3 regions of the Brevibacillus soli genome follow, and region 2 is predicted to be linked to each of the others. Evidence: a T-box and tRNA genes for the amino acid it is inferred to sense, from the RefSeq annotation. Region 2 holds a T-box; the other regions hold tRNA genes.

Region 1 (10,264 bases), on a different contig from region 2:
CCATTACCGTTAAAGTAAAATAAGCTCGTCTTGCAAATACATCAAATAATCAGAATATTGACAACAGAAAGTCATTCTTATATGATACCAGTACATATGTTTTGAAGCATGTTACTGGTACGCAGGCATGAGCTGAGAAAATCTTTTTGCAAAAAGGTTTTTTTCGGCTCTTTCTTATTCAGTCTTACCCATGAAGCGTGGTGATGTTTGGTGACGCGGGCACAAGAAAACCCTTATGTGATCACACGAGTGTTAAATCACAATGTCGTCCTCGTCGAAGAGCCCGGCTCTCGGCAGGAGTACGTGTTGTTTGGCAAAGGCATCGGCTTTGGCAACAAGCAAGGGACATCCCTCCCCCCAACCGATATCCGCATTGAAAAACGTTTTCGCCTCGAAGACGAGACTCACAAAAAGCAGTATGAATCGATGCTGAAACAGGTGGATCATGTGGTGATCGGCATTTCCGAAGAGATCATCGACTTGATTGCCAAAGACATAACTCCCGAGATCAACGGGCACGTCCACGTCGCTCTTCCCGATCACATACAGTTTGCCATATATCGTCTGCAGCACGGCATGGAAATCATCAATCCGTTTCTGTTTGAGATACAGACGTTGTACCCGCAGGAGTACGCGTTAGCCAAAAAGGCAGCAGAACTCATCAAAAAGGAGTTTGCCATCGACATACCAGAGAGCGAGATCGGGTTTTTGTCTCTGCATATTCACTCTGCCGTCAGCCATCTGCCGGTGATCAAAGCCGTACAATTTACCGACATGATTCGTCAACTGGTCGCCGTTATTGAAGAACAAACAGGCACAACCATCGAGCGCAGCACCATCGACTACATGCGTCTCATTACCCATCTGCGATTCGCATGCGAACGGATTCATCAGCATACATCTATACAAAACCCGTTGCTGGACCGCGTAAAAACCACCATGCCGGATGCCTACAAACTGGCAGAAGCATTGACCTCCTGCATCTCTGCCCGACTTGAGGTCGCCGTGCCCGAGGATGAGACGGGATACATGGCGATGCATCTGTATCGTCTGCTTCACGAAACCAAATAACCACCAGCAGCGTGTTACTAGTTCGACTAGGCATGAGCGAAGCGTCGTAGGGAAAGCAGCCGTTTCTCTATGCCTCTTGGCTCATGCCTTTTTCTTACACAGGCTTTGAAGGAGGATGTTATGTTAGGAAATTTGTTTTCCAGGAAAAAGGAGCAAAAGGACATCACCCTATACGCCCCCGTAACAGGAACCACAGTTGCCCTGAGAAACGTCCCCGATCCGGTGTTCTCCCAAAAAATTGTCGGAGATGGCGTCGCGATCCAACCGAGCGAGGGCCTGGTTGTAGCCCCCATTGACAGTACGGTGACCCACTTGTTTCCTACCTGCCATGCCATCGGACTGACCAGTGAGACCGGTCTGGAAATCCTGATCCATATCGGGATCGACACGGTCAAGCTAAACGGCAGAGGCTTTACTCCCCATGTCGCTGTCGGGGACGTTGTGAGAACGGGCGACAAACTGATTGAATTCGATCTGTCTATTCTTCAGAAGGCGGGTTATCCTGCTGTCACTCCCGTCGTGATTACCAACGGGGAACGGGTTTCCTCGCTGATTGCCTCGCTGGACTCTCACGTCATCGCAGGCCGGGAGCCGATCATTACCATTGCCTTAAGGGAAGGACATTTATGATTTTTGTTGAAAGCGTTTCCGCCAACGCCGGTCAGGCAAGTCTGCCCCGCTCCCGGGAAGGACTTTCTGAATAAACAAATCAAACTCAAAAAAGGAGGTTTTTGTATGTTAGCGTTCCTCCAAAAGATTGGGAAAGCACTCATGCTCCCAGTCGCCACGCTTCCGGCAGCAGCGTTGTTGCTTCGCTTCGGTGCCATCAACTACGAAACGGAATTCAAACTGGGGGAATCCCTGGGCGGGTTCCTCAACCAGTACGTTGCACCGTTTCTGTTGGCCGGCGGTTCTGCTATTTTTGATAACTTATCCCTCATCTTCGCAGTTGGTGTAGCCATTGGTTTGGCAGGAGACGCGGTTGCCGCTCTCGCTGCCGTCATCGCCTATCAGGTGCTGATAAGCGTATTGGCCAAAGTACCCGCAGCCATGCCGTTTATTCCGGACGATGCCAAATTGAACATGGGCGTCCTCGGCGGGATCCTCGCCGGCGGAATCGCCGCTTATTTCTACAACAAGTACCACGACATCAAACTGCCCGACTGGCTGGGCTTCTTCGGCGGCAAGCGTTTTGTGCCGATCGCGACCTCTATCGCCATGGTGATCATTGCGCTGGTGATCGGCATCGTCTGGGGACCGATTCAAGAAGTGCTTCACACATTCGGCAACTGGGTCGTTGGCCTCGGAGCCACCGGTGCCGCCCTGTACAGTACCTTTAACCGGCTGTTGATTCCGTTCGGATTGCATCACGTGATCAACGCGATCGCCTGGTTCCAGATCGGTGACTTTACGGACGCGGCAGGCAAAGTCGTGCATGGAGACCTGCACCGCTTCTTTGCAGGCGACAAGTCTGCAGGGATGTTCATGACCGGCTTCTTCCCGATTATGATGTTTGCTCTGCCGGGTGCGGCTTTGGCGATCATTCACACCGCCAGGCCGGAAAAGCGAGCGGCGATCGCTTCTATCTTCATGGGAACGGCGCTCACTTCATTCCTCACCGGCATCACTGAACCGATTGAGTTTGCGTTCATGTTTGTAGCGCCTTTCCTCTATGTAGTTCACGCCATCCTGACCGGTGTGTCCGCGTTTATCGTGACCATGCTGGGCATCAAGCACGGCTTCGGATTTTCCGCCGGGTTGATCGACTATGTCGTCAACTACCCGCTGGCGACCAAACCGGTGCTGCTGATTCCAATCGGACTTGCGTTCATGGTCGTCTACTACTTCCTGTTCCGCTTCCTGATCGTCGCCTACAATATCAAGACACCGGGACGCGATGACGATGACGCGGAGGTATCCGCAGATGGCGGTCGTTCCTCCATGCAGGATAAGGCACAGCGCGTCCTCGCCCTGATTGGAGGCAAAGACAACATCGTCGACGTAGACGCTTGCATCACCCGCCTGCGCCTCGTCCTGAAGAACGAAAAAGCGGTTGACGAAAAAGGTCTGCGCGATCTGGGAGCGGCCGGCGTGATGAAGCTTGGCCAAGGCAGCGTTCAGATCGTGTTCGGCACGCAGTCGGAAATGCTCAAAGACGAGATCAAAAAACTATGAAACGATTGTTGGATTGCACGGCATCCGATTTCCGCGGCATGACCGGGAAACAGCTGAAACAGTCGATCAAAGCGTCGGAAGGCCGGGTGTTCGTGGCCGAAGTGATCTGTGCCGTCACACCTCTCTATCCCAGCGTGACCAACGCGGAGATCGCAGCCGCTTTTGGCGCCGATCTGATTCTGTTGAATTTCTTTGACGTGTTCCACCCTGCGGTACAAGGTCTGCAGGCAGACGATCCGCAAACCGTGATCGGCACGCTGAAAGCTTACACAGGCAGGCCTATCGGGTTAAATCTCGAGCCGGTCGATCCCCATGCCAGGCAAGCAGAGAAACTGGTGGAACTGCCCAAAGGACGCATCGCTTCCGAAGAGACATTTGCCGAAGCGAAAAAACTAGGCTTTGACTTTGTTTGCATCACGGGCAATCCCAAAACCGGGGTAACCAATGCAGAAATCCGCCACGCCATTCAACAGGCCCGGGCCGTTATGGGTGAGGAAGTGCTCATCATCGCCGGTAAAATGCACGGGGCAGGCGTTGCCGACGAAGCCGGATCAGGCATTGTCGGGGAACAGGCCCTATTGGGCTTTGTCGAGGCTGGTGCAGATGTGATCCTGCTTCCCTCTCCGGGAACCGTACCCGGCATTACGCTCGACAGCGCCAAGCAAATGGTCGACCTGGTGCGAAAGCAGGGGGCTCTCTCCATCCTGGCCACCGGCACTTCCCAAGAGGGTTCCGACGAAGACACCATCCGTCAAATCGCCCTGTACAGCAAAATGGCAGGAGCCGATCTCTACCACATTGGCGACGCCGGCTATTCGGGCATTGCCATCCCTGAAAACATTATGCACTATTCCATCGTGATTCGCGGCAAACGACACACCTACGTGCGAATGGCTGCATCTGTGTTACGATAACAATGCAAGAGCCTCCTCCCGTCGGGACGAGGCTCACTTTTTATTAAGTCGCTCCCTATCTTCTATTTGCTTTTCAAAATGGTCCAATCGGTTAACAAATCCCTCACACGCCATTGCACTTCTCGGTTCCATCATCTCTATTTCGTAGTTGAGAGTTTTCCTCCAAATCTCCAACTGCCGTTTATTTGCTTCCTGAGATTTCATCCGACTCCTTCCCGCTGATTCCTCTCCGCTCATTTTCTGTTTTAGCAAATAATTGTTCAAAAAGAGGAGATCCAACGTACACCTCAATTTTCGGGCTAAAACAGGGATATGGTTCGCCTTGAAAGAATAGTCCCCTTTTTCGTATTTCAAGTAAGTGGAAGCATTCTTAAACCCAAGACCTTCCGCCATCTCCTGCAAGGTAAGGCCAAGTTCCATTCGTCTTTTACAAATAAATTCGAGGTTCAGCTTGTCCAACGCTTTCCCCTCCCTTCTTTGCCAAAACTGCAAAGCGTTATAGTTCCATATTACTTTTCTAAAACAGCAAGGTCAATACATTATTTGACATTTTAACAAACATGTTTTTTCCGTTATGGAAAACTGCTAGAATAAGAATTGCAAAAATGGAAAGTTGGTGAGGGAATGTCGATCGTCGGACAACGGATTCGGGTACTTCGGGAAAAAAGGGAGTGGACCCAAATCCAATTGGCCGAAAAACTTGGCATACATAATACCGTCCTCTCCCGCGTAGAATCAGGAGAAAAAAAAAGCGTGGACGATTCCTTGATCTCAAAAGCAGCCGATATCTTCGAAGTCTCAACCGATTTCCTGCTGGGTAAGACCGATGATCCCGCTCCGTCAAAAAAAAAGTCAGAGCGTGACCCGCACGACGAGCATATCTCCTTTTTCGATCTCGAAGGACTTTCCGAAGAGGAAATCGAGGAAGTAAAAAAGCACATAGAGTTCCTTCGTTGGCGAGCTAAGCAAGTAAATGCCCGGAAGAAGTAGGGGGCCTCAACTCCTTATCATCCGGGCATTCTCTAGACGTTCAAGCCGAACGTATATTCCCTTCTTGTGAGGTGTGCCATGCTCCCATACTACAAGTCCACTGAATTGGAAAAATGGCTGACAAGGTTTTATATCGGATTAGGCTTTTCACACCCTCATGAATTGAATGAAGATATTATTGCAGACTCACTTGGTATTGAACTCTTTTACCTTCCGAGCCCTTCCATGAGATATGAAGCGGGACTTTACCGAAGCATCACGCTAAACTCAACGTTATCCAAGAAGAAACAGAGAGAACACTTTTATCACGAGTTGGGCCATATTTTGCGCGGGCACGCAGGCAAGCAAACGATGATGGAAAAACCCTTCCGCGAATTGCAGGAGGCTCAGGCGTCTCATTTTTTGATGTATGCAGCCATTCCATTTTATATGGTCAGCACGCTGAAGATGCCCTGTCAGGAAGGAGACTTCATCTGCCTCCTGGCTGACGAATTCAAAGTGACCCATGAACTTGCCGCTCGTCGACTCGACCAGATCAAGCGGCGCATCTACCAAGGCAAGATGGACGAACTGCGTTACGCAAGCCGAACAAATGCCAGACGAGCACACGGGTAAGTACTTCCGGCGTCAACAAAAAGGCGCGGGCAGTCATGCGACTGAAAACCCGCGCCATTACTGATTGATATATGGCGTCCCCGAGAGGACTCGAACCTCCGACACGCAGTTTAGGAAACTGCTGCTCTATCCTGCTGAGCTACGAGGACATTTGTTCATCAACATTATATGGAGGAATCGCGATTTTTGCAAATCCAAAAGGACGGGAAATCCCGTCCCTTTTCGTCTATTAGACTACCTTCTCGTGGGTAAACTGCTCTTCTTCCGTGGAGCCGGTCAATGCAGTGGTGGAAGAGGTGCCGCCCGCGATGACCTGGGCCAGTTCGTCAAAGTAGCCGGTACCTACTTCGCGTTGATGGCGGGTTGCCGTATAACCGTATCGCTCGACTCCAAACTCCGCCTGCTGCAGATCGGAATAGGCCGCCATTCCGCGGTCGCGGTAGCCGCGAGCCAATTCGAACATGCTGTAGTTCAACGCGTGGAAGCCGGCCAGGGTCACAAACTGAAACTTGTAGCCCATTTCACCCAACTCATCCTGGAAGCGTGCGATCGTCTTTTCATCCAGTTTCTTCTTCCAGTTGAACGACGGCGAGCAGTTGTAGGCCAGCAGCTTGCCTGGGAACTTGGCGTGGATGGCTTCCGCAAATTTTCTGGCTTCTTCGATATTGGGTTCGGACGTCTCGCACCAGATCAGATCGGCGTATGGGGCATAGCTGAGACCGCGGGCAATGGCAGCGTCCAGACCGCCTCGCATCCGGAAAAAGCCTTCCGGCGTGCGCTCACCGGTGAGGAAGTCCCGGTCGCGCTCGTCTACGTCGCTGGTAATGAGGAAGGCGCCATTGGCGTCCGTTCTTGCCACAATGATCGTGGGAACGCCCATTACGTCAGCAGCCAGGCGGGCGGCAATCAGATTCTTGACAGCGGCTTGGGTAGGAATCAACACCTTGCCTCCCATGTGGCCGCACTTCTTCTCGGAAGCCAGCTGGTCTTCGAAGTGAACGCCGGCCGCACCTGCTTCAATCATCGCTTTCATGAGCTCGTGGACGTTAAGAGGACCGCCGAATCCCGCTTCCGCATCAGCGACGATCGGGGCAAACCAGTACGTATCACCTGTTCCCTCTGCCTGCTGAATCTGATCGGCCCGCTGCAATGCCTGGTTGATGCGCTTCACTACGTGGGGCACGCTGTTGGCCGGATACAAGCTTTGGTCCGGGTACATTTGACCCGCCAGGTTGGCATCGGCAGCCACCTGCCAGCCGCTCAGGTAGATTGCTTTCAATCCGGCTTTCACCTGCTGAACGGCTTGATTGCCCGTGAGTGCACCCAGCGCCTTGATATGGTGCTCCGTATGCAGCAGATTCCACAGCCGCTCTGCCCCCAAACGGGCCAGCGTATGTTCAATCTGTACAGAGCCGCGCAGTCGAACGACGTCCTCCGCCGTGTATGTCCGCTCGATGCCTTTCCAGCGCTCCGATTTCCAGCTTTCCTCCAATGTTGCGATTGCCTCTTGTCTGTTCATGTTCTTCCACTCCTTTTTTTATTGTAAGTAGGTGTAACCGGGAATCGTTAAAAACTCTTCGAAAGTATCGGCAGTCACCAGCCGCAAAAAGAGCTCGCAGGCTTGTTGGTATTTTCCTTGCTCATACTTTTCCGGACCGATGGCGGATTTCAGCTTTTCCATCTCCTCCTCGACCCATTGCCGCACCAGTTCAACGGTCACTTTTCGGCCGTCCGGGAGTACCCCTCGACGGTGACGAATCCACTGCCAAATCTGTGCCCGTGAGATCTCCGCTGTCGCGGCATCTTCCATGAGGTTGTGAATGGGAACGGCTCCAAAGCCCCGCATCCACGCTTCAATGTACTGAATGCCCACGTTGATGTTGGTTCGTACTCCGCCTTCCGTAATCGGCCCTTCCGGAACCGCCAGCAAGTCTTGAGCCATGACGTGAACATCCTCCCGCTTATACCAGATCTGGTTCGGTTCCGGCATCAGTCGGTTAAACACTTCCATCGCCACCGGTACGAGTCCCGGGTGAGCCACCCACGTGCCGTCGTGTCCGTCATACGCTTCCCGCTCTTTGTCAGCGCGTACTTTCCCCAAAGCTTCTTCGTTTTTCTCCGGATCGTTCTTCACCGGAATATGTGCAGCCATTCCGCCGATGCAGGGAGCCTTGCGCTTGTGGCAGGTTTTTACTGCCAAGGTCGTGTACGCCCGCATAAACGGGACGGTCATGGTTACCAGCGCCCGATCCGGCAGGATGACGTCGGGATGGTTGCGCAGCTTCTTGATGTAGCTGAAGATGTAGTCCCAGCGGCCGCAGTTCAACCCGGCGCTATGTTCGCGAAGTTCGTACAGGATTTCATCCATTTCAAAGGCGGCGAGAATCGTCTCGATGAGTACCGTAGCCTTGATGGTTCCCTGCGGAATTCCCAGTTCGTCCTGGGCAAAAATGAATACGTCATTCCACAGTCGCGCTTCCAGATGGCTCTCCAGCTTCGGAAGATAGAAATAGGGACCGGTACCGTTTGTTTGTAACGTCTCGGCATTGTGGTAGAGATAAAGTCCAAAGTCAAACAAGCTTCCCGAGACAGGTTTTCCATCCAGTAAAACGTGCTTCTCTTCCAGGTGCCATCCGCGGGGTCTCACCAGCAGGACGGCTGGTTTCTCATGCAAGGCATAGCGCTTGCCTTCCGGGCTGGTATAGGAGATCGTCCGCCGGTTGGCATCCCGCAGGTTGATTTGTCCCTGAACGGTATTTTCCCAAGTAGGTGAGTTGGCGTCTTCAAAATCAGCCATAAATATTTTTGCGCCAGAGTTTAGTGCGTTGATGACCATTTTGCGATCACCTGCAGGTCCGGTAATTTCCACCCGGCGGTCCTGCAAATCATCGGGGAGAGGTTCTATGGCCCAGCTGCCTGTGCGGATGTGGGCTGTCTCCGGCAAAAAATCAGGCATGTTTCCGGCGTCGATTTCAGCCTGCCGTTCTTTCCGTTTTTCAAGCAGGGCCCGACGCTTATTGCCAAACGTACGCTCCAGCTTGGTTATAAATTGAATGGCCTGTGGCGTAAGAATTTCCGCAAATTCCGGCGAAATCTCGCCGGTTACGTCTACTCCGGTTGGATAATGATTCATAGGAGTTGTTGCCATAGGGAAGCTCCTCCTTTCAAATCACAACGAATTATTATGGTACAGAAATGTTTTTAAGATTCTATTATAGTACAGTACCTACAAAAAAAATGACTCACTCCATATAGCCTGATCCACTGCAAGTGCTGCAGCTTACACATCCGTCTCCGTGACAGTGATGGCATTGCGTACCGTTCAGATCATGTCCATGTCCTCCGCACTGCGGGCAATTCTGTTCTCCGTTTCCTTCACACCGATAGCAATTCATCTCCAACGCCCCTCCTGTTTGATTTCTGTATTAAAACAATTGTTTTTGTTGTTGGTGTTATTATATAACAGCAACTTCTGTATTGCAACACATTTTAGAAAATTCCCGCTTTTATGCAAAAAAGGCCTTCTGTACTAATACAGAAGGCCTCTTTTTCTACTTATTTCTTCGGCGCGATTTTCTCCAAACCGCCCATGTAAGGACGCAGTACTTCCGGAATGAGAACCGTGCCATCCGCTTGTTGATAATTCTCCAGCAGTGCGGCCACAGTACGCCCGATTGCCAGACCGGAACCGTTGAGGGTATGCACAAATTCAGGCTTTGCCTTGGTGTCGCGGCGGAAGCGGATATTCGCACGACGGGCCTGGAAGTCTTCGAAGTTGGAGCAGGACGAGATCTCCCGGTAGGTTTCGTAGCTTGGAATCCACACTTCGATATCGTACTTTTTCGCTGCCGTAAAACCGAGATCACCCGTGCACATGCTCATCACGCGATATGGCAAGCCTAACAGCTGGAGCACTTTCTCCGCGTTTTTCACCAGCTTTTCCAATTCATCGTAGGAGTCTTCCGGTTTGACGAACTTCACCAACTCCACTTTGTTGAACTGATGCTGACGGATCAAGCCGCGCGTATCGCGTCCTGCCGAACCCGCTTCAGAACGGAAGCAGGCGCTGTACGCCGCATAGTATTTCGGCAGGTCGGCTGCGTCGAGAATCTCGTCACGATGCATGTTGGTCACCGGCACCTCTGCGGTTGGAATCAGGAAGTAGTCCGGTCCTTCCACTTTAAACGCATCCTCTTCGAATTTCGGAAGCTGGCCGGTGCCGGTCATGCTCAAGCGGTTCACCATATACGGCGGCAGGATCTCTTCATATCCATGCTCTTCGGAATGCAGGTCCAGCATAAAGTTCATCAGGGCACGCTCCAGGCGGGCACCCAGCCCCTTATAGAAAACAAAGCGGCTCCCGGTCACTTTCCCCGCTGTCTCGAAGTCGAGAATCCCCAGTTCCTGAGCCAGCTCCCAGTGAGGTTTGGCCGTAAAATCAAATTTGCGCGGTTCACCCCAGGTCCATGCCAGCACATTGTCCTCTTCGGATGTTCCCA
Region 2 (10,264 bases):
TATAGGAAAATTCCGAAAAAAGAAGGTGTTCGCATGAGCCAGTTCGACCGGACCCGTCTCTTACGCTCACCGCGATTTCACCAACTCATTCGTACGAAAAAGCGGCTTCTCATACCGCTCACCCTGTTTTTCCTGGCGTATACCCTTGCCTTGCCGATCTGCACCTCTTATTTTTCCGTCTGGATGAATTCTCCTGTATTCGGTGTCATCACTCTGGCGTGGGTATTTGCCTTTTCCCAGTTCCTCATGACGCTATTGTTGTCAATCGTGTACCTCGTCCAGGCCAAACGGTTTGACCGGATCGTGGACGACATGACCCGAGAGATTGAACAGGCAAAAGGAGAGGGTCCATGAACATGTCAGCGATCATTTTTTTTATTGCCGTCATTATCGGTACCCTGGCCATTACCTATTCGGCGGCCAAGCGAACTTCCAGCCCCAACGACTTTTACGCTGCGGGAAACCGCCTGACCGGTGTTCAGAACGGCATCGCGATCGCCGGGGATTACATGAGTGCCGCTTCCTTTCTGGGAATTACCGGAACGATTGCCATGTACGGCTTTGACGGTTTTTTTTATTCCATCGGATTTCTCGTCTCTTATCTGGTGCTGTTGTTTCTGATCGGGGAGCCGCTTCACAATCTGGGCACCTATACATTGGCTGACGCCATTGCCGTTCGCTTCGACAGCAAGTGGCTGCGTGGGATTGTGGCATTTACGGCCCTATTGATCACGATTTTCTACATGCTCGCCCAACTGGTCGGAGCTGGTGCGCTGATCCACTACCTCTTGGATGTGGAATATACCACGGCGGTTTTGGTCGTCGGCAGCCTGATGACGATTTACGTGGTCTTTGGCGGAATGGTGGCGACGTCGTGGGTGCAGATCATCAAAGCGATTTTGCTGATGACCGGTGCATTGATGGTCACCCTGATTGTACTGGCTCGTTTTCACTGGAACCTGCCTGCGATGTTTGCCCATGTCAGCACCATCACTCCGTTGGGAGAACGCTTCCTCTACCCGGGCAACCAGTTCCCACATCCGCTTGACACCCTCTCCCTGTACGTCGGCTTGATATTGGGAACGGCCGGCCTGCCGCACATCATCGTCCGCCTGTTTACCGTAAAAGATGCGGTGACGACCCGGAAATCGATCTTGACAGCTATATGGATTATCGGTGCGTTTTACCTGATGACCATCTTTCTCGGATTTGGCGCCAGCTCATTCGTTGCATGGGAGCAGCTGCAAAGCGCCGGTTACGGGGGGAACCTGACCTTGACGCTTCTTGCCGACAGACTGGGCGGCGAGTTTTTGATGGCGTACATATCCGCGGTTGCCTTTGCCACCATTCTTGCCGTAGTGACCGGCCTCGTCCTGTCCGCCTCGTCCGCCTTCGCTCACGACCTGTACAGCCATATCATCCGCAAAGGGAAGGCATCGGGACGGGAGCAGGTGTTTATGGCCAAATCTGCCTCCATCGCAGTTGGAACGATTTCCATTTTTCTGGCGATTGGCACAGAGAAAATGAACGTGGCGATTCTCGTCGCACTCACCTTTGCTGTAGCAGCTTCAGCAAACCTCCCGTTGCTGCTGTTTACCCTTTACTGGCGCCGGTTCACTGTTCAGGGAGCCATTGCCGGGGTACTCACCGGTATGCTCTCCTCCATCATTCTCGTTTGTGCCGGTCCGTACGTGATGGACCCCGAGCAGGGGGTCATCCAGGCGGAAGCTCTCTTTCCCCTGACCAATCCCGGCCTTATCTCCATCCCGTTAGGTTTTGCCGGAGCGGTGATCGGATCCTACCTGAGCAAACCGGAAAAAGGGGCGTTGGAGAAGTACGAGCGGGTTCTGTTTCAAGCGCATACCGGGATACGGTTGACTGGCAAACGCGCATAACACTCTTTTCCCCGTTCTTTTTTTCGTATTCCACGGCTTGCCATTCGTGATAAGATAGGAGGGGAGTACTAGGAGGAAAGAACGGTATGCGCTATATCAGTTTGGATCAGGTAGTGCCGGGGGATTCCTTGGCACGCAGCATCTATACCAGCGACGGACTTACCCTGCTGCAGGCAAACGTGCAGCTGACCGTCGGCATGATCAACAAGCTGCGCCGGTTTGGCGTCACCATGCTGAGCATCAAAGACCCGTACACGGAGGACGTGAAGGTGGAGGACGTCGTATCGGAGTCGACGCGCAAGGAGGCGATCAGCTGCTTGTCGGCTGCGATTCAGTGCGTGCAGACCGGGAAAGGAATCGACCTGCGAAGCATCCAGAAGTCGGTCAACAGCATCGTTGATGAGACGCTGCGGAATCGACGCGTCCTGCTTGATCTGGGAGAAATTCGGACAACCGATAACGCGTTGTTCATTCACTCTCTCAACGTCTGCATGATGGCGACGGTAATGGGCGTGGGACTGGGATACAACCACAACCAGTTAAAGGAGCTGGCCATCGGCGCTTTGCTGCACGACATCGGGAAGGCATCCAAAGACCAGGAGCTCTCTCCCTACAAAGAGAACAGTCTGGAGGGGCATCACACCTGGCAGGGGTTTAATCTGCTTCGGAAAAAGCACGAGATGAGTATTGTCTCCGCTCACATCGCCCTGCAGCACCACGAATGGGTGGATGGGAGCGGAATTCCTCGCGGGCTGACCGGTGCCGATATCCACGACTTTGCAAAGATTGTGGCCATCTGCAACTATTATGACAATCTGATCTCGCCGTTTACCGAAGAGGAGACATGCCATCCGTACGTGGCATGCGAGAAGATTATGGCTTTGGCGGAGAAGCGCTTTGATCACAAGATGATTATTCACTTCCTCCGTTCGATTGCCGTTTACCCGACAGGCTCCTCCCTGAAGTTGAGCACGGGAGAAGTGGGAGTCGTCATCGACCAAAACCGCGGTTTGCCGTCGCGGCCGGTGGTTCGCATCATTCGCAAGGAACGGCTGCGCCGTCAGCAGATGGAGGAGGATCACGAGATTCGTGACGTGGACTTAAGCGCGGAACCGACGGTTTTCATAACCGGCGTGCTGGAATAAATTCAGGGTTTTTTTTCGGCAGATTCAGGGAGTTTCCTTACATACACCAGCTTTCCGTTTTTCTACAATGGGTATTGCAACGAAGTTTTTCACGCAGCACCAAAATGTAGAGGAGAAAGCTGGTGTTTTTCTATGGGCAGTCTATTGGTTCCTATTGATGCATCTGTGCAGTCGATGCAAGCAGTCCGGTTCGCTCTTGCCTTGTCCGGAGGGGATTACAGCTTGACTCTGCTTCACGTCATTCCGCCGTTTCCGTCCCGACAGGCCGTTACACATCTGGGCAAGAAAACGGTCGAAGAGTTTCAGCTTGAGGAAGCAAAGGAAAGCTTGAAGGAAGTGTTGGAGCTGGTACAGCAGGAAAAGGTGCCGTTTAACCTGCAATACGAGTTTGGTGAGCCTCATGAAGTCATATCGAATTATGCCAGACAAGGTCATCAGGCGGTTGTCATGGGAACACATGGATACGGGCGAATGACGGGCTATCTCTTTAACAGCGTCAGCTATCCGACACTGCACGATGTTACCATTCCGGTATTTCTGGTACCGGAGGAAGCAGACATCCGGGCGACTTGGCGGAAGCTCGTCGTGGCTGTCGACGGTTCTGAACACTCCAAGCGGGCGGCCGTCCGGGCCATGCAGTTCGGCAAGGAAAAAGATGCCCGCTATCTGTTGTTGACGGTCATCACACCTCCTGCCATGTACGCGGGAGTTACCAACATCGGCTGGGTTGACCTGGATGGGCTTGAGACGTTGGGTGAAGAAATACTCCGGCCGTATGAAACGATGTTCATGGAACAACAGCTGCCGTATGATACGAAGGTGGTTGTGGGAGACCCGGCAACAGTCATAAAAGAAGTGGCGTTGAAAGAGGAAGCGGATGTGATTGTGTTGGGGCATCACGGTTTAAACGGGATTGTGGAAACCCTGATGGGCAGCGTGACGTACAAAGTGATTCACCGCACCCAAACACCGCTGCTTATCGTCAGAGAGTAAACAGAGATCCTGGAAAGGCCGTCCCACCTAGGGCGGCCTTTGTTCGTGTATAAGAATTTTTAAATTTGGACATCCCATACAGCCGCTAGAAAAGTGTTCGGGGCCCCGCCCGGCGAAAAAAGGGACCCCACTCGGCTCAGCAATAGCTACCGCCGAGTGGGGTGAGAAATAGCGAATGCCGGGTGGGTTTTCTTAATAAGAGTGAAAGCCAAGCGTAAGGGGACAATGTAGGATAGACAGAATCGGAAAGGGTGAACAGGATGCACATCGGGTGTCACGTCAGCATTCGACATGGATATCTGGAGGCTGCCAAGTCGGCCTCTGCGGTGGGCGCCCGTTCCTTTCAATACTTTCCCAAGAACCCTCGCAGCCTCTCCGTCAAGTCATATGACGCGCGTGACGCTGCCGCTTGCCGTATATACTGCCAGGAGCACCAACTCATCTCCATTGCCCATACCGCCTACCCCACCAATCTGGCGGTAGTTGAGCCGAAACTCTATGCCGCCACGGTCCAATCGGTTCGAAACGATTTGGAGATTGCCGATGCGTGCGGTTCAGCAGGTCTCGTTGTTCACTTCGGCCAATACAAGGGGACTGACCCGCTTCGCGGCTACCAGGCCATGATCCGCATGGTGAACGAGATTCTGGATGATTGGAACGGTGACGCTTGTCTATTGCTGGAGAACAACGCCGGGCAGGGAGGGAGAATGGGGACGACATTGGAGGAGCTCACTCAGGTGCAACAACTGCTGGCGGCTCCGGAAAAGGTCGGATTTTGTTTCGATACCTGCCACGCTTTTGCCAGCGGGATGTGGCGGGGAGACAATTGGGCCGCAGTGGCCCGCAAGATGAGGGAAAGCGGCTACTTTTCCAGACTGTTTGCTGTTCATCTGAACGATTCCGTTTACCCCACGGGCTCATACCGGGACAGGCACGCGACGATCGGAAAGGGGCAAATTGGTGCGGATGCGATCGCAGAGGTGCTGCGGACACCGGAGTTGGCTTTGTTGCCGATTGTCCTGGAGACGCCCAAACCGGCAGGGGGAACTCACCGCGAGGAAATCGCCTTCGTCAAGCAGTTGATTTCTTGTTGAATCGTGGTAGAGTGAAGAACGGTAGTGGATTTTCGTAAACGAGGTGCTGGAATGAAACGATGGGTCAAAGTAACGATTGAAGACTTCACTAAAATCAAGGAGAATCTGGACAACCCAGCCGATGTGGCCCTCTATGAAGCGGCCAATGGGAATACATACGAGGCGGTTATCGAACACGACGGCTATGCGGTCATCGATTTGCCGGATCACGAGTACATTGAGCTCGCACCAGGCGAATACCAGATCATGATCGAAGAATGGAAGACGGCTGGTAAGCTGGGCGAATTCACGCTTGAAACCAAGTCGGATCCTGCAGATGATAAATCCCTGCTGTACCGAACGGTCGATTCCGAAGGGCGAGAGGTGGAAGCGCCGCGCTCTCTGTCGAAGCAGGTGGTGGAGATGCTGGCGAAAACCTGGTTCGGCGGAAAGAAAGGGTAAGGCAATAAGAGCATGCTTCGAAGGATAACAGGTCCCGTTTTCAGGTAGTTCGCAACGAAAAGACATGAAATGGCGTGTAAACTGACCACAGTTTTGACACGCCATTTTTCTTGTTATGTAAAAATTGGATTTTTGAATTGTAATTTTTAAATGGAAAGAGGAGGGAAACGTCATCGAGTACAGTTCGTATTCAATTGTAGAAAAAAAAAGAAAACAAGGGGAATAGCAAAAGGACTTGGGCCGTTTGTCTGCAAACGAATGGCTCCTGTTACATCCAGGAGCCATCTTTTGAACATCTGCGGTGTAGGTTACATTTCTTCCGGAGCCTGCAGGCCGAGCAGGCGCAAGCCCTCTTTCAGCACGACCACGACGGCCGCCACCAGCTGAAGACGGGAAGCCTTGATGGCGTCTTCTTCGGCGAGAATGCGAACATTCGCATAGAATTTGTTGAATTGCTGAGCCAGATCGATCACATATTTGCCGATTTGGGACGGGTCGAAGTTTTCGCGAGCACGGTCGATCACTTCCGGGAAACTGTTCAGGAGTGTGATAACCGCCCACGCTTCCTTGCTGTCCAGTGAACCTTCTGCCAGTTTCACTTCACCCGGCTGGTAGCCGCCTTTGCGCAACAGCGAGCAGGCGCGAGCATGGGTGTACTGCACATACGGTCCGGTTTCGCCTTCGAAAGTGAGCATTTCTTCCCACGAGAAGTTGATATCGTTGAGGCGGAAGTTTTTCAGGTCGTGGAAAATAACCGCGCCGACGCCTACTTGACGGGCGACTGCTTCCTTGTTCACAAGCGTCGGATTCTTTTCCTCAATCACTTTCAGGACGTCCGCAATCGCCTGGGCAAGCACCTCTTCCAGAAGCACCACTTTGCCTTTGCGCGTGGACATCTTTTTGCCGTCTTTCAACATCATGCCAAACGGCACATGATACATTTCCTTCGCCCACTCAAAGCCCATTTTTTCCAGTACCTTATACAGCTGCTGGAAGTGAAGACGCTGTTCTCCTCCCACGACGTACAGCGCTTTTGCGAAGTCGTATGTCTCGTGACGGTAAAGCGCGGCAGCCAGGTCGCGGGTGGCATACAGGGTCGCACCGTCCGATTTTTTGATCAGGCAGGGCGGCATGTCGTACTCGTCGAGGGGAACCACCAGCGCCCCTTCCGATTCGACCAGGAGCCCTTTCTCCTCCAGCATGGCGACAACCCGATCCATCTTGTCATTGTAGAACGCTTCGCCGTGGAAGGAATCGAAGTGAACGCCCATCAGTTCGTAAATCTTCATGAATTCCTTCAGGGATTCGTCCCGGAACCACTGCCAGAGGCGCTTCGCTTCCTCGTCGCCGTCCTCCAGCTTTTTAAACCATTCGCGTCCCAGGTCTTCCAGCGTCGGGTCTTTTTCCGCTTCTTCGTGGAATCGGACGTACAACTGCAGCAGCTCCTTGATCGGTTCTGCCTTTACTTTTTCCTCGTCGCCCCACTTCTTGTAGGCGACAATCAGCTTGCCGAACTGGGTGCCCCAGTCGCCCAAGTGGTTGATGCGAACCGGCTTGTAGCCGTGCTTTTCCATGATGTTGGCGAGCGCGTTGCCGATCACCGTTGAGCGCAGATGGCCCATGGAAAACGGCTTGGCGATGTTGGGGGAAGAGAGGTCGATCGGCACGTGGCGGCCCTGCCCGATGTTGCGGTCGCCGTAGGCGCTGCCCTTTGCGAGAATGGTGCCGACGACTTCTTTCGCGACGCTTTGCTGGTCCAAAAAGACGTTGACGTACGGGCCGACCGCCTGCACCTGGCTGAGCGGCGCTCCAGAGATCTGTCCGGCCAGCTCACCGGCGATCATCGGAGGCGCTTTGCGCAGTGCCTTGGCAAGCTGAAAGCAGGGAAATGCAATATCTCCCATAGCAGGATTGGGAGGGGTTTCCAGCATGTCGCGAACTTTTTCTGCCGAGAATTCCTCCACTCCCAGGTTGACGAGAGCCGATGCAATTTTTTCGGCCACTTGTTGTTTGTAGCTCATTTTGGTCAAACATCCTTTCTTGTACAGGTGATTCAAAATAAAAAAACCCCTGCGTCTCATACGATAAAGAGACGAGAGGTTGTTGCTCCCGCGGTGCCACTCTTGTTGCTTCTGCCTGCGCGATCGGCAAGACAGAAACCGCTCCGCTGCTGTAACGGGCAGACCCGACGAACCCTACGCGGCTTCGGGAAAGGTGAACCGAAACGTTCAGGCCGTATCTCCGAGGTGCGCTTCCTCATCCGCTCCGCGCCGGGCTCTCACCGTCCCCGACTCGCTATGGCGTCCGACGAACAAGTACTCTCCTCATCAGCGATTTGCTTTCATTGCTTATTCTTGCATTATAGCGGACAGTTTCAGGGGGATGCAACTATTTGTCTTCCGGTTTTTTCATCAGCTCATCCAGTTCGGAGAAGAGCTGCCGGGTCAAGCGCTCCTTGTCGTCCGTTTCCATCCACTCCTGCTTGTACTGAAGGAGCTTGGCCAACATGGCTTGCTCCGTCTTCGCTGCCTCTTCCAGGTCGTGATTTTCACTGGGGTCAAACGGCATGATCCGGTCATCGGTGCCGCTGCGCAGATAGGTCGTCTTCCAGTGGTCGGGAAAACGGTATGGCTGCTCGCCGAACATCAGGCCCAGCACGTCGTCCGATTGAAGGGGAAGAAAATGGTGGTACTCGTCGCGCCGCCCTCCTTCGGAAAGGTTGATGTGGGTAAAAGAGTAGCGCAAATAGTGCTGCCCACTCTCGCGGTCCTTGACGAGGGAGTAGGTCTCAAAATCCGTTTGTTCCAGCTCCTTCAGGGTTTCCAGGCGCGAGAGGAATTCCTGTTTTTGCTGGGGAAATGACAGTTCCACGAAAGGTTTCGCTCCTTTGTTTCATGATCCTTTCATGATAGCATAAAAACGAAAAAGAAGCCTAGGATCTAGGCTCCTTTCAGGAAGTTCATCAGTCGCAGTTCGAGCACCCAACGATAACCAACAGGATAAACAGAACGAGCACCAGGGCGAAGTTGTCGTCGAAGATGCCGTTTCCGCAATAGGAAGTACTCAAGTTTGTTTTCCCTCCTTTCAGTTATGCTTTAGTCTATACACGAATGTCGGGATTGGATTGGGCGCATAACCATCCCGATGAAAATAGGCGGCTGGCTGACAAGTCACTTATCCGTTGACGAACCATATCTCCAGTGATAAGATACTTTCAAACATTACTGAAGATTTGCAAACCATTCCATCCACAACTTGATAAAGAACCACTCTTATCCAGAGAGGCAGAGGGACTGGCCCAATGAAGCCTCGGCAACCGGAACATCAGGTGCCAATTCCAGCAAAGCCAAGCGCTTTGAAAGATAAGAGGATGCGTCAGTCGTGTTTTATTCACGAACAAATCCTCTTCTCCAGACAGAAGAGGATTTTTTTTATTCCATCACAGGCGATTTTCTTTTCGTCAGACAAAGGAGTTTTCGGAATGAAGCCAACCCTGCACGAACAGCTGTCACGAAAAATATTAATCCTGGACGGGGCCATGGGGACGATGCTCCAGCAGGCGAACCTGACCGCTGAAGATTTCGGCGGCGAAGCGTTCGAAGGCTGCAACGAGCTTCTGAACCTGACACGTCCCGACCTCATCCGCTCGATTCATGAGACGTATCTGGAAGCGGGAGCGGATATCATTGAGACAAACACCTTCGGGTCAACGACCGTAGTGTTGGCGGAATATGACCTTTCTGAAAAGGACGAGGAAATCAACATGGCGGCTGCGCGGATCGCTCGCGAGGCGGCAGACGCCTACTCCACACCGGAGTGGCCGCGGTTCGTTGCCGGCTCGATGGGACCGACTACCAAGACCTTGTCACTGACCGGCGGCGTTACCTTCGAAGAGCTGGTTCACTCGTACTATCGGCAGGCCAGGGGACTGATTATCGGCGGAGTGGACCTGCTGCTCCTGGAAACGGCACAGGACACGCTGAACGTCAAGGCAGGGGGAATTGGCATCCGGCAGGCTTTTGACGAGCTGGGAGTGGAGCTGCCGGTAATGATTTCCGGCACGATTGAGCCGATGGGAACGACCCTGGCCGGGCAGAACATCGAATCGTTTTACGTCTCGCTGGAACATTTGAATCCGATCACCGTTGGATTAAACTGTGCCACCGGTCCGGAGTTCATGCGCGACCATCTGCGGACACTGGCCAACCTGGCTCAGTGCGGGGTTAGCTGTTATCCCAACGCCGGGTTGCCGGATGAAAACGGGCATTACCACGAATCGCCGCAGGCATTGGCGGCAAAATTGCGCGGCTTTGCCGAGCAGGGCTGGCTGAATGTCGCCGGCGGCTGCTGCGGCACGACACCGGAGCACATCCGGGCATTGGCCGAGGCATTAAAAGACTGCAAGCCGCGGGCAGCCTCAGCGCCTCGGGTGAGCGCCGTCTCCGGAATTGACGTGGTGTACGTGGAACAGGACAATCGACCGTTGCTGGTCGGTGAGCGGACCAACGTCATCGGGTCGAAAAAGTTTCGTGATTTGATTGCAGCCGGTCAGTACGAAGAAGCTTCCGACATCGCCCGTGCGCAGGTAAAGCGGGGAGCGCACATCATCGACATCTGCCTTGCCGATCCGGACCGCGATGAGTACGCGGACATGCAAAATTTTTTGCAATACGTGACCAAAAAGGTAAAAGCGCCG
Region 3 (10,264 bases), on a different contig from region 2:
GCATCGGCATTAATCCGCCCCACATCCAGGAGCATAAAGAGCAGTGCTGTCACCCCAAGGGCGAGCAGAGCCGTCTTGTTGATCCGTCCATCCCCCTTTTCTTCCATCCCTACACTGCTGATTACCAGCAATCGACTGCTGGAGATCGGGGAAAGCCGCTCTCCCACCATGGCACCGGAGATCAGCGCTCCGGCCATCATGCCAAGGGGAACCTCCGCAGCATGAGCAATACCAATCAGGGAAAGACCTACGGTGCTGAGGGTGCCCACTGAAGTGCCCAGCAGACAGGAGACAGCCGTCGCGAGCACAAACGATTGAATCAGCAAATCGTCTGCGTTTACCACGGACAACCCGTAGTAAATCATGACGGGAATGGTTCCTCCCATCATCAGGAGCGGGATCAACAATCCGATCAAAAACAGGATGGTCAAAACTGGTTTGGTTTGTTTCACCCCATCCCAGCCAAACGAAATTTGCTGACGAAGAGGAAAACCGAGCCGCTTCACAGAGACCAGTGTGACCAGAATGGCGAACACAATCCCGACGGAAAGCGGAAAACCGAGTATCAAGCTTAGCACGATGCCTACGATGAGCGATGCAATGGGGAAAACCGCAACCAGTTTCATCAGAAGTACTTCCTTTCCTTAGCGGCTCATGGACAAGATCGCCCGTGCGGCTCCTTCGTCCGTGATGAGTACATTCTGACACGACTGTTTGGCAAACGAAAGAATCGCTTTGGCCTTGCTCTCCCCGCCTGCAATGGACAGGACGGCTTCCGCCTGCCGCACGTCTTCCAGCTGCAATCCAATGGTAGGCATGCGGTGCACGATCTCACCCGCAGCGTCAAAGTAGTAGCCAAACGCTTCCGACACAGCTCCCCCGTCGCTCAGCTCCTTCAACTCTTTATCCGAGTAGTTTCGGCGCTTGGCCATCGCAAGTGCGTCGCCAATCCCGTGCAGGACAATTCGTGTCTTTTTCAATAACGACAGGACGTCTGCCACTTGCGGTTCCTTCAGGAGCTGCTGCAGGGCATCCGGGTGCAGGCGGTCCGGAACGTGAAGCAGCCGATACGCCCCACCTGTCTTGACTGCCATGGCGGACGCAAGCGTATTCGCCTGCAGTTCCACCCGCTCTCCCAATCCTCCGCGGGCCGGAACAAACAGGACGTGGCGAAATGCAGGGGACGGAGTCAAATGGGAAGCAACGCTCGCGATGGACGATCCGCCGGTCACGGCGATGATGTCGCCCTCCTGCACACGCTGTTTCAAAACACGCGCTCCGACTCTCCCCAGCTCTTCTTTTACCCACTGGGAACGGTCTGCATCTCCCTGGACGACAATCACTTCCGGAATGTTCAGCACCTGCTGCAGCCGCTGTGCCAGTTCCGTCAACCCGAACAATTCGCCCACCATTGGTTCCAGCTGATCCAAAACCCGTTGACCTTCTTCGCTCAAACTCATGCCTGCCGCCGCTACGTGCAACAGTCCCATGTCCTTCAGCAAGTCCACTTCTGCGCGCAGAATTCGCTCCGTCGTCTGCAGCGCCTGCGCCAGAGCGCGACGACCGATCGGCTGGAGGTGAGAAATGGATTGAAGCAGCATGTATCGCTTGCGCAGCACGTCAATCAGGTCAGGTAACAGCTTCTGCTGCAATTCAATCAGTTGACGCATCTACCCTCTTCCCTTATCGTCAGATTCAGGGACAGAAAACGTCCCTGTATATACATTTTTTGTCCCACTCATTGCAAAAAAATGAGTGAACTGCATCTCGAATGTAACACAATTGCCAAAACCATGCAAGATCCCCCTGCTTTTTGCCCAAGCAGGGGATTCTCTCATTTATCGATGGGACCGCTTTGCCAGTTCTCTGCGGAATTGCTCTTCTGTCATAATGCTGGCAACGGAGAGAAACGCCTCTTCACCGTCGATTTCCACGACAGGAATGGTCAGCATATACCTTTCATGCAGATGCGCATCGCTCTCTATATTGACCACCTGAATCGCCAGGGGATATTCTCTTCCTACGCGCCGAATGCGTTCCTCCACCTGATCGCACAGGTGGCAGCCCGGTCGGCCGTACAGCACAATGTTAAACGGTCGTTTATGCATCTGTATCTAGAACCTCTTTCGTTTCGCCGAGGACGGAATCATCATTTCTTCCCGGTATTTTGCCACGGTTCGCCGGGAAATTTCAATCCCTTCCTCCAGCAGCATTTCCGACAACTTCTGGTCAGACAAGGGCTGTTTGCGATCTTCCTGCTCGATCAGCGACTTGATTCTGCGCTTTACACTCTCGGAAGAGGCAGCCTCGCCACTTGCCGTAGAGAGGGAGGAGGTAAAGAAGTACTTCAGTTCAAAAATCCCGCGCGGCGTTTGCACATATTTGTTGCTGGTCGCCCGACTGATCGTCGACTCGTGTAGGTTGACCCGCTCGGCGATCTCTTTTTGCGTCATCGGTTTGAGGTAGTGGACGCCGTGATCGAAAAAGTCCCGCTGCATTTCCACGATCGCCTGTGTTACGCGCATCAATGTCAATCGGCGCTGCTCCAGGCTTTTTGCCAGCCAGAGGGCGGCGTTCAGCTTTTCGTGGATAAACTGTTTGGCTTCATCCTGGCTTTTCTGCTGGCTCAACAATTTTTCATAAAAGCTGCTGATTTTCAAACGCGGGGTAGCCACGTCATTCACCATCACGATATATTCATTTTCCACCTTTTCCACGGTAACGTCGGGGATGACGTAGCGCGTCTCCTGTTGGGAATAGGCAGCGCCGGGACGAGGATTCAACGAGCGGAGCAAATCAGCCATGGACTGCACATCCTGAATGCTGCAGCCCACTTTCTCGGCAATGCGCTGGAATCGGTTGTTCCCCAGATCCTGCAAATGATGCTGCACGACCTTGACAATCTTATCGTCATCCAGCCCCTGATGCTGGAGCTGCAGCAGAAGGCACTCTTCCAGGCTGCGAGCCCCTACCCCGATCGGATCAAAATGGTGCAGAATCGCCAATACGTCCTCAATCTCTTCCAATGAAGCGCCCAAACGCTGAGCTGCTTCCTCCAGTGTAATTTCCAAATAGCCCTTTTCATCCAAATTGCCGATCAAGAACAGCGCAATCTTCCTCTGCAGCGCAGTAAGCCCTTTGACGTAACCCAATTGGCGTTCAAGGTGATCGTACAGGGTGGTCGTTCCCTGATGGACAAAATCAAGCGGATTGTAAGTGCTTTCATTTTTATGTGAAGAGTATTCTCCTGTGGCACGGTTGCTTACAATCTCTTTCCAATCGATTTCCACCGATGGGCGTTCCAACTTGATCGGAGCCATCTCCACTGCCGATTCCTGCAACTCGATCACCGGATTTTCGTTTGCCTGCTCCTGTAAATAAGAGACAAGATCAACCGCGGAGTATTGCAAAATGGTAATGGCTTGTCTCAACTCCGGAGTCATCACCAGTTTTAGTGTCTGTTCCTGGTACAAACCCAGCCCCATGTTCATCGAGTTCGCCCCTTTCTCTGCGCAGTTTGTACATGGAAGTGCATCTTTTTTTCATTATATTCGCTATCTCATGCAATTTTCCTGCCAATTAATTTAAATCAATCCCAACTTGCTTTTTTTCCTCTGAGTGTATATAATAAATGAGCAGTGAACTTCAAGCGCCCGTAGCTCAGTGGATAGAGCGGCGGTCTCCGGAACCGCGTCTTGCGTAGGTTCGACTCCTATCGGGCGCACCACTTACATAGCAGACAAGACCGGTCGATGCCGGTCTTTATTACTTTCTGCTTTGACCATGCCATTGCTAGGCACGCCTTTTGATTCTCGTCCCTGCTCACTTCAAGGCGTGCTTATGCAAGGCCACATCGTTTTGCCCATTCATTTCCCTTCATGACTTGATGGGAAACGGCCAATGCTAATAAGGCTACAGCCTATAATTAGCGGGAGGTGCCGTGATGGATTTCACGAAAATGAGCACACAGGAATTTGTCGAAAAAATTCACGAAACCCAGGCCAAGGACCGTGAAAACAAGGAACACAACGGTTACGGTCATCCGGAAAAACGACTGCCAAGCAAGCAGCGCATCCGATAAATCGCCCGTCCGGCCTGCGCCGCGCGGGGCCCCGAACAAACCCAAAAAAACGCCCCGGAGAATCTCTCATCGATCTCCGGGGCGTTTTCCTACCTATTGAGGATCCAGTTTGTTCAAATTGCGCATGACAACCTTACTTCGCTTCGCCCAAGAACGTTTTCTTGTCTTTGTCGTATTTGTACACGTAGACGGATGCGTATTCGTTATCCCCTTTTTCGTTAAAGGACACTTTTACGAATTGGCCCTGAAAGTCTTTCGTTTTGTGGACAGCTTCCAGCACTTGCTCACGAGTAGGCTTCTTGCCGCCGTTTGCTTTGATCGCTTCTTCCAGACCTTTCAGCACCACGTTCATCGCATCGTAACCGAAGGAGGTAAAGATTCCCACTTTGCTGCCGGTCGCCTGTTCAAAGTCGGCAATCCACTTCTTGCCTTCCTCTGTAGCGCTCAGGTCGCCCACCGTAGAGGTGAAGACCACACCATCCGCCGCCGGACCGGCAATTTTCAACAGGTCAGCAGAGTCGAAACCGTCGCCGCCCATGAAAATGCCTTTGTATCCTTTTTCACGCGCTTGCTTCACGAGAATTCCCGCTTCCGCGTAGTACCCTCCGAAGTAAATCATGTCAGGGTTTGCAGCGATGATCTGGTTGATTACCGCGCTGTAATCCTTCTCACCGGCAGTCACACCTTCGTAACCGACAACTTGTACACCGTCTTTTTCAAACTGCTTCTTCACTTCGTCAGCCAGACCTTGTCCATACGCTTGCTTGTCGTGAATCACGTACGCCGTCTTTACGCCAAGCTGGTTCTTTGCGTAGATCGCCGCTTTGGAACCTTGCTGGTCGTCGCGGGCGCAGATGCGGTGAACGGTTTTTTTGCCCTCTTCCGTCAGGTTGGAACCGGTAGCCGACGGAGACACCATGACCAATTTTTCCTGTTCGTACTTTACAGAGGCAGTAATGGAAGCACCTGTAGTACTGTGACCTACTACCGCGACAACATCAGGGTTGGAAATCAGCATTTCCCCAACAGCTACCCCTTGTTTGGGATCCGCCTGATCGTCCTGAGCCAGCAGTTCAATCTCGAAGCCCAGTTTCTTGAAATCTTCCTGCTTTTGTTTCAATGCGTATGCCGCGCCGTCTTTGGCTGTGCTGCCGTACTCGGAGTACTGACCGGACATCGGGCCTACCGTTGCGATCACCAGTTTTTGAGAGCCAGTGCTGCCGCCGCTACCGCCGTTACCGCTGTCCGCGCTCGGCTGAGCTGCAGGCTGGCCGCCGCCGGCACATCCAGCGAGTGCGCTGCCTACTGCCAACAACGTTGTAAGAAAAGCGATTTTTTTCTGTCTTTTCATGAGATACTTTCCCCCTCTTCATTTACGGACAAACTACAAGCTGGTCTTCTCCTATTTTAAAAGAAATTGGAAAATTTGCAACAAAATTAAATATTGGCAAAATCGATGGCTTTTATCAAAAATAATGATGACCAAATGGTAAGCCGCCCTCTCATGAGGACGGCCACCAATGTTTGTTATTCGCTTTCATCATACTTACGGGAATATGCTTTGTTGGTAACATATATCGTAAGTCCGATAATCACGACAAACAATATAACGATCAACCAAAGTACGCCACTGCTCATTTGTCCGCTTTCCCCCATCGTTCGTCGGTTTTTCTTCCGCCTATTATACGGGAAAGTGACAAGCTGTTACAACGACACAACTTACTTCTCGATCTTCAAAGTGATTTGGTACGTTTTGGTTTTGGGATCCAGCGTAACTTTTGCTCCCAGCTCCTGTGCCACGAACACGAGCGGAACGAGAACCGCACCGGTAGTGGGGCGGGCAACTGCTGGCACTTGCACCAGCTTGCCGTTTTTATAGGCGAGCTGGTTGTCGGCAAAAATACGAAGCGCGTACTCTTCTCCCTTTGCGATCAACACGGATTTGGACATGGTATCCCATGCGGCTGTGCCACCCAGCGCTATGGCCAGGGTGCTGGCATTTACATAGGTAACACCCTGATAGCTTACCGGATCCTGCGGGAACACAAACGGTTTGCCGTTCAGCATGACCTTGATCGTTTGGTTGACCTGCACCGGCTTTGCTTGATGGGCAAACGCGGCATTTGCAGCAACGCCGCCGGTCAGGAGCGTCGTTGTCAGAAGAAGAGCAGACATTTTGCGAAGCATGATAATACACCCCTTTGGACTATTACGTATTTATCTCATCCACCATTTACCTATGACAAGAAAACGGAAAAATGCCACACTAACAAATAAACAATTCATCCTGCGAACAAACGTTTTTGTGCACAATCTGTTGATAAATTTGTGGATAAGTATGCAAAAGGGGCTGCTGGCTTGGTACCTGACCGATTTTTTCTCATTTATCAAGAAGCGAATGACGAGGAGTGCCTGCTGACAATCCAACCGTATTCGGACGAACAAAAACTGGCGGAAGCGATCAATCAACTGCAGGCGCAGCAGGTAGAAGAATACACGATTATCAAAGGGCGAAAAATGCAAGCGACCCTGCGCGTAGCGGTCGATCTTACAGAAGTGGACGAAACTGCCGATACCCAATAAAGGGAGACTCACCATGACAGGCTCATTCATCCGATGATGAGCTTTTTTTGGTGAATAATAATTTATCAATTTGGACATCCCATACAGCCGCTAGAAAAGTGTTCGGGGCCCCGCCCGGCGAAGAAAGGGACCCCACTCGGCACAGCGATAGCTAACGCCGAGTGGGTCGAGGATAGCTCATGCCGGGTGGGTTTTCTTACGAAATTCTTGCCCGTTGTGATCCGTACTGTTTATACGGGAGGGGGAAACCGATGGAACCAGACCTGATCGAGCTGAATAAAGAGGCGGCGCATCTCATACAGCAGTACCTGTCCGGCAACACCCGCGCTTTCCATGCGTTGGTTCAGCTTTATGGACAGCGTGTTCTGCGCATCGTGAAAAAAATGGTCTACTCCTATCACGACGTGGAGGATCTTCATAACGAAATCTGGTTGAAAGTAGCCCAGCATGCACATAAGTTCGATACAAGCCTTCCCTTTCACTCCTGGCTGTACCGTATTGCCTCCAATGCTTGCATCGACTTTTTGCGGAAAAAGAAGGAGATTGCCATGGAAGACGATCAGTTGTTCCTTCAGGTCAACAAACTCCCCGCAACTGAACTGAATACTCCCGAAAACGTTTTGCTGGAAAAAGAGTTCCGCGCGCAGTTGGAGGGCTTGCTGGCTCGCTTGGATGACACCGATCGGCTGATCGTCACGCTGCGTTTTACGGAGGGAATGAGCTACGATGACATCGGCAGCATCGTCGGAATGAGCAAAAACACCGTTGGCACCCGGTTGTTCCGCGCACGAAAACAACTGAAAGACTTGTTGGAAGCACAAATGGAGGAAAGGAGAATGGTCGATGCCGCACTTGGATGAACTGACACTGATGATGTATCTCGATCAAGAGCTGGGTTTGGAAGAAACCGGTCAGGTGAAAACACATCTCGCCAACTGCCCGCAATGCCATGAACTCTGTTCCCGGATGAAAGCCGATCAGCAGCTTTTCTTTGCCACCTTCACCGAGTCTTTCCGTCCATCCGAATCCCCCATTGAGCTGAACCCGTTTACACAGGCACAAGTAGAAGCGATCGCCTCCCTCCATAAACGCAACCATCAGCATTCCGTCTGGCGTCCTCTCAGCTGGCTCTTCATCCTGCTGGCAGCGGCGGGAAGCTATTGGCTTTTTCTGCAAAGCTATCTGTACAATTGGCTCTCTCAGACTTGGGAGACGTGGCAGTACAATCTGATGTGGTCATCTGCCTTCTGGATTAAGGAATACGCGAATGACTTGCTGCTTGCGCCCCAGACCGGAGCCATACAAGTAAGTCTGCTGTTCATGCTGCTTCTGGGAGCGCTCGTTTTGCTCCGTACACGGTACACCTCACTGTTACAGGAAAGACATCAGGACGGAGGACACAAGTGATGAGAAAGCTATGCTGCCTGCTGGCGTTTATTCTAATCCTTCTGGCGGCCACTGGGGCCTATGCATTTGGGGCGGTCAGCCAGGATCATTATCTGCTTCCCCAAGGCGCAGTTCACCGCGGAGATCTGGCTGTCAGCGGGAACAAGGTGGTCATTGAGGGAACGGTTGACGGCGATCTCTACGTGTTTTCGGAGAGTGTACAGGTATTGGGGGAAGTAACAGGCGACGTGATCTCCTTCTCCGCCAACACTACTATTTTGGGGAAAGTGGGCGGCAACATCCGCTCGTTTACGCAAAACCTGACCATTTCCGGCACAGTCGCCCGCAGTGTTACAAGCGCTTCCCAGCACGTTCTTGTCACTGACCAGGGTCAGGTGCAGAGGGACATGCTGCTGTTTGCCCAAAATACCGATGTGCACGGCAAGGTTGGCAGGGAACTAAACGGGATGATCGGGGAAGCACGAATTACGGGCGAGGTGGGACGGGGAATCTCCCTATTAAAAAGCCACACGCTGCGGCTCGATTCAACGGCCGTTATCGGCGGTGACCTGATATACTCCAGCCCCCGGCGTGCAATCATTGCGGACGGCGCTGCCATGAAAGGGGAAGAACGTTATACACCTGAACCTCACGAGGAGAAAGACGGCATCGGTTTTTCGCTGTTCACCTCAGCTGCGCTTCTGTTAAGCACATTGCTGCTTTGGACGGCCATCCGCTTTTTGTTTCCAGCAGGAATGTACCGAGTGTGCCAACAGCTGGACCGGCAGATTGCCGCCGTATTTGGGATGGGAGCTGGGGTCCTGCTGGCATCCGTCATCCTGGTTGTGGTGCTCCTCGTCACCGTCGTCGGAATTCCAGCTGCCGTCATCCTGGCCTTGACGATCGCGGTGCTTGCCTATACAGCCAAAGTGTTTGTCGGATCCTGGATCGGGATGCGATTGCGGGAGCGATTCGAATGGAGGCTTCACCCGCTTCTCGCTGAATTGCTCGGGGTTGCAGTACTGCAGTGTCTGCTCTTTATTCCGTTTTTCGGATGGCTTCTGTCGATACCCGTATGGCTGGTTTTCCTTGGGGCTTTAGCAGCCGCCGTACGTCAGACGAATAAAACATTTCTTCCGTAAATAGGTTTATCTTAATTGGATTTTGGGCTTAATGAGAAGAGGATTTGCAGTTGGATGTTTGACCTTTGTTGACCTTTTGTGTATGATATTCTTACGAAAGAGAGGAGGAAGACTATGCAAAACAACTATTTGATTCCTACCGTTATTGAACAGACCAACCGCGGTGAGCGTGCTTACGATATTTATTCCCGCCTTCTCAAGGATCGGATCATCTTCCTGGGAACTCCCATCAATGACCAGGTGGCCAACGCAGTTGTGGCACAGCTCTTGTTCCTGCAAGCGGAGGACCCGGAAAAGGATATCCAGCTGTACATAAACAGCCCAGGCGGTTCCATCACGGCCGGTATGGCCATCTACGACACCATGCAGTTCATTAAACCGGATGTATCCACGTTGTGCATCGGCATGGCCGCTTCCATGGGCGCATTCTTGCTGGCTGCCGGTGCAAAAGGCAAACGCTACGCTCTTCCTAACAGCGAAGTGATGATCCACCAACCGCTGGGCGGTGCCCAAGGACAGGCGAGCGACATCGAAATCGCGGCAAAGCGCATCCTGAAAATGCGCGAGCATCTGAACAAAATCTTGTCCGAGCGTACCGGACAGCCATTGGAACGCATCCAAAAGGATACCGACCGCGACAACTTCCTCACCGCCTTCGAGGCAATGGAATACGGTCTGATTGACAAAGTGATTGAGACTGAACCAAAGGCTGCTAAATAAGTTATCCATACGACAAAACCCGGCTATCGCAGCCGGGTTGTTTGCTGTTTCTGTCTATTTTTCTTGCAGCTGCGTGACGTCCACGGTCATGCTCTGGGTCGGTTTCCCTTCGGGGTGGACCCGGGCGGTTGCCGTTCGCTCGTCAACGCCGTCAATCCAGACAGATTGGCCTTGATACTGCACTTCAATCTTTTGTGCCGATTTGATAATCTCCTGCGCACGCGCTACGTTCATTTTTGTTCCTCCATCGTTTCGGTTGTCGTTTCCTCAATCAATCCGTTCTGAGAGGTAACGAGTCCTGATCCCAGCCCTTCGTTCACCATGCGATCAATATCCATTTCGTAGGCGTCGC

Evidence for each region. The T-box of region 2 lies ahead of argS (arginine--tRNA ligase). A T-box ahead of a tRNA ligase gene usually reads a tRNA of that ligase, here a tRNA-Arg.
Region 1: it encodes a tRNA-Arg, which carries the amino acid that the T-box ahead of argS (arginine--tRNA ligase) is inferred to sense. The anticodon was not compared.
Region 3: it encodes a tRNA-Arg, which carries the amino acid that the T-box ahead of argS (arginine--tRNA ligase) is inferred to sense. The anticodon was not compared.

Annotation. Positions count from the first base shown of each region.
Region 1 covers NZ_JBIYSM020000023.1:45,720-55,983, forward strand. Annotated here, with positions in the region: gene ACE99V_RS11360 (GDSL-type esterase/lipase family protein) at 1-23, shown strand, start outside; gene glcT (glucose PTS transporter transcription antiterminator GlcT) at 211-1,071, shown strand; gene ACE99V_RS11370 (PTS sugar transporter subunit IIA) at 1,192-1,701, shown strand; gene nagE (N-acetylglucosamine-specific PTS transporter subunit IIBC) at 1,807-3,246, shown strand; gene ACE99V_RS11380 (DUF7916 family protein) at 3,243-4,160, shown strand; partial or broken gene ACE99V_RS11385 (helix-turn-helix domain-containing protein) at 4,422-4,619, opposite strand; gene ACE99V_RS11390 (helix-turn-helix domain-containing protein) at 4,785-5,150, shown strand; gene ACE99V_RS11395 (ImmA/IrrE family metallo-endopeptidase) at 5,256-5,765, shown strand; tRNA gene ACE99V_RS11400 (tRNA-Arg) at 5,838-5,914, opposite strand; gene aceA (isocitrate lyase) at 5,995-7,284, opposite strand; gene aceB (malate synthase A) at 7,303-8,913, opposite strand; gene serS (serine--tRNA ligase) at 9,321-10,264, opposite strand, start outside.
Region 2 covers NZ_JBIYSM020000008.1:10,596-20,859, reverse strand. Annotated here, with positions in the region: gene ACE99V_RS04915 (DUF485 domain-containing protein) at 34-354, shown strand; gene ACE99V_RS04910 (solute symporter family protein) at 351-1,895, shown strand; gene ACE99V_RS04905 (HD-GYP domain-containing protein) at 1,982-3,040, shown strand; gene ACE99V_RS04900 (universal stress protein) at 3,173-4,033, shown strand; gene ACE99V_RS04895 (deoxyribonuclease IV) at 4,294-5,127, shown strand; gene ACE99V_RS04890 (hypothetical protein) at 5,179-5,568, shown strand; gene argS (arginine--tRNA ligase) at 5,877-7,589, opposite strand; T-box leader at 7,654-7,908, opposite strand; gene ACE99V_RS04880 (hypothetical protein) at 7,957-8,439, opposite strand; gene ACE99V_RS04875 (YjcZ family sporulation protein) at 8,531-8,635, opposite strand; SAM riboswitch class I at 8,838-8,937, shown strand; gene metH (methionine synthase) at 9,050-10,264, shown strand, end outside.
Region 3 covers NZ_JBIYSM020000019.1:64,825-75,088, forward strand. Annotated here, with positions in the region: gene ACE99V_RS09910 (Na+/H+ antiporter NhaC family protein) at 1-626, opposite strand, end outside; gene ACE99V_RS09915 (sugar-binding transcriptional regulator) at 645-1,670, opposite strand; gene ACE99V_RS09920 (glutaredoxin family protein) at 1,839-2,108, opposite strand; gene rpoN (RNA polymerase factor sigma-54) at 2,115-3,491, opposite strand; tRNA gene ACE99V_RS09930 (tRNA-Arg) at 3,650-3,727, shown strand; gene ACE99V_RS09935 (DUF4023 domain-containing protein) at 3,944-4,081, shown strand; gene ACE99V_RS09940 (branched-chain amino acid ABC transporter substrate-binding protein) at 4,215-5,432, opposite strand; gene ACE99V_RS09945 (copper amine oxidase N-terminal domain-containing protein) at 5,801-6,268, opposite strand; gene ACE99V_RS09950 (hypothetical protein) at 6,440-6,664, shown strand; gene ACE99V_RS09955 (RNA polymerase sigma factor) at 6,916-7,524, shown strand; gene ACE99V_RS09960 (anti-sigma factor family protein) at 7,508-8,071, shown strand; gene ACE99V_RS09965 (hypothetical protein) at 8,071-9,192, shown strand; gene clpP (ATP-dependent Clp endopeptidase proteolytic subunit ClpP) at 9,307-9,912, shown strand; gene ACE99V_RS09975 (H-type small acid-soluble spore protein) at 9,967-10,146, opposite strand; gene ACE99V_RS09980 (hypothetical protein) at 10,143-10,264, opposite strand, start outside.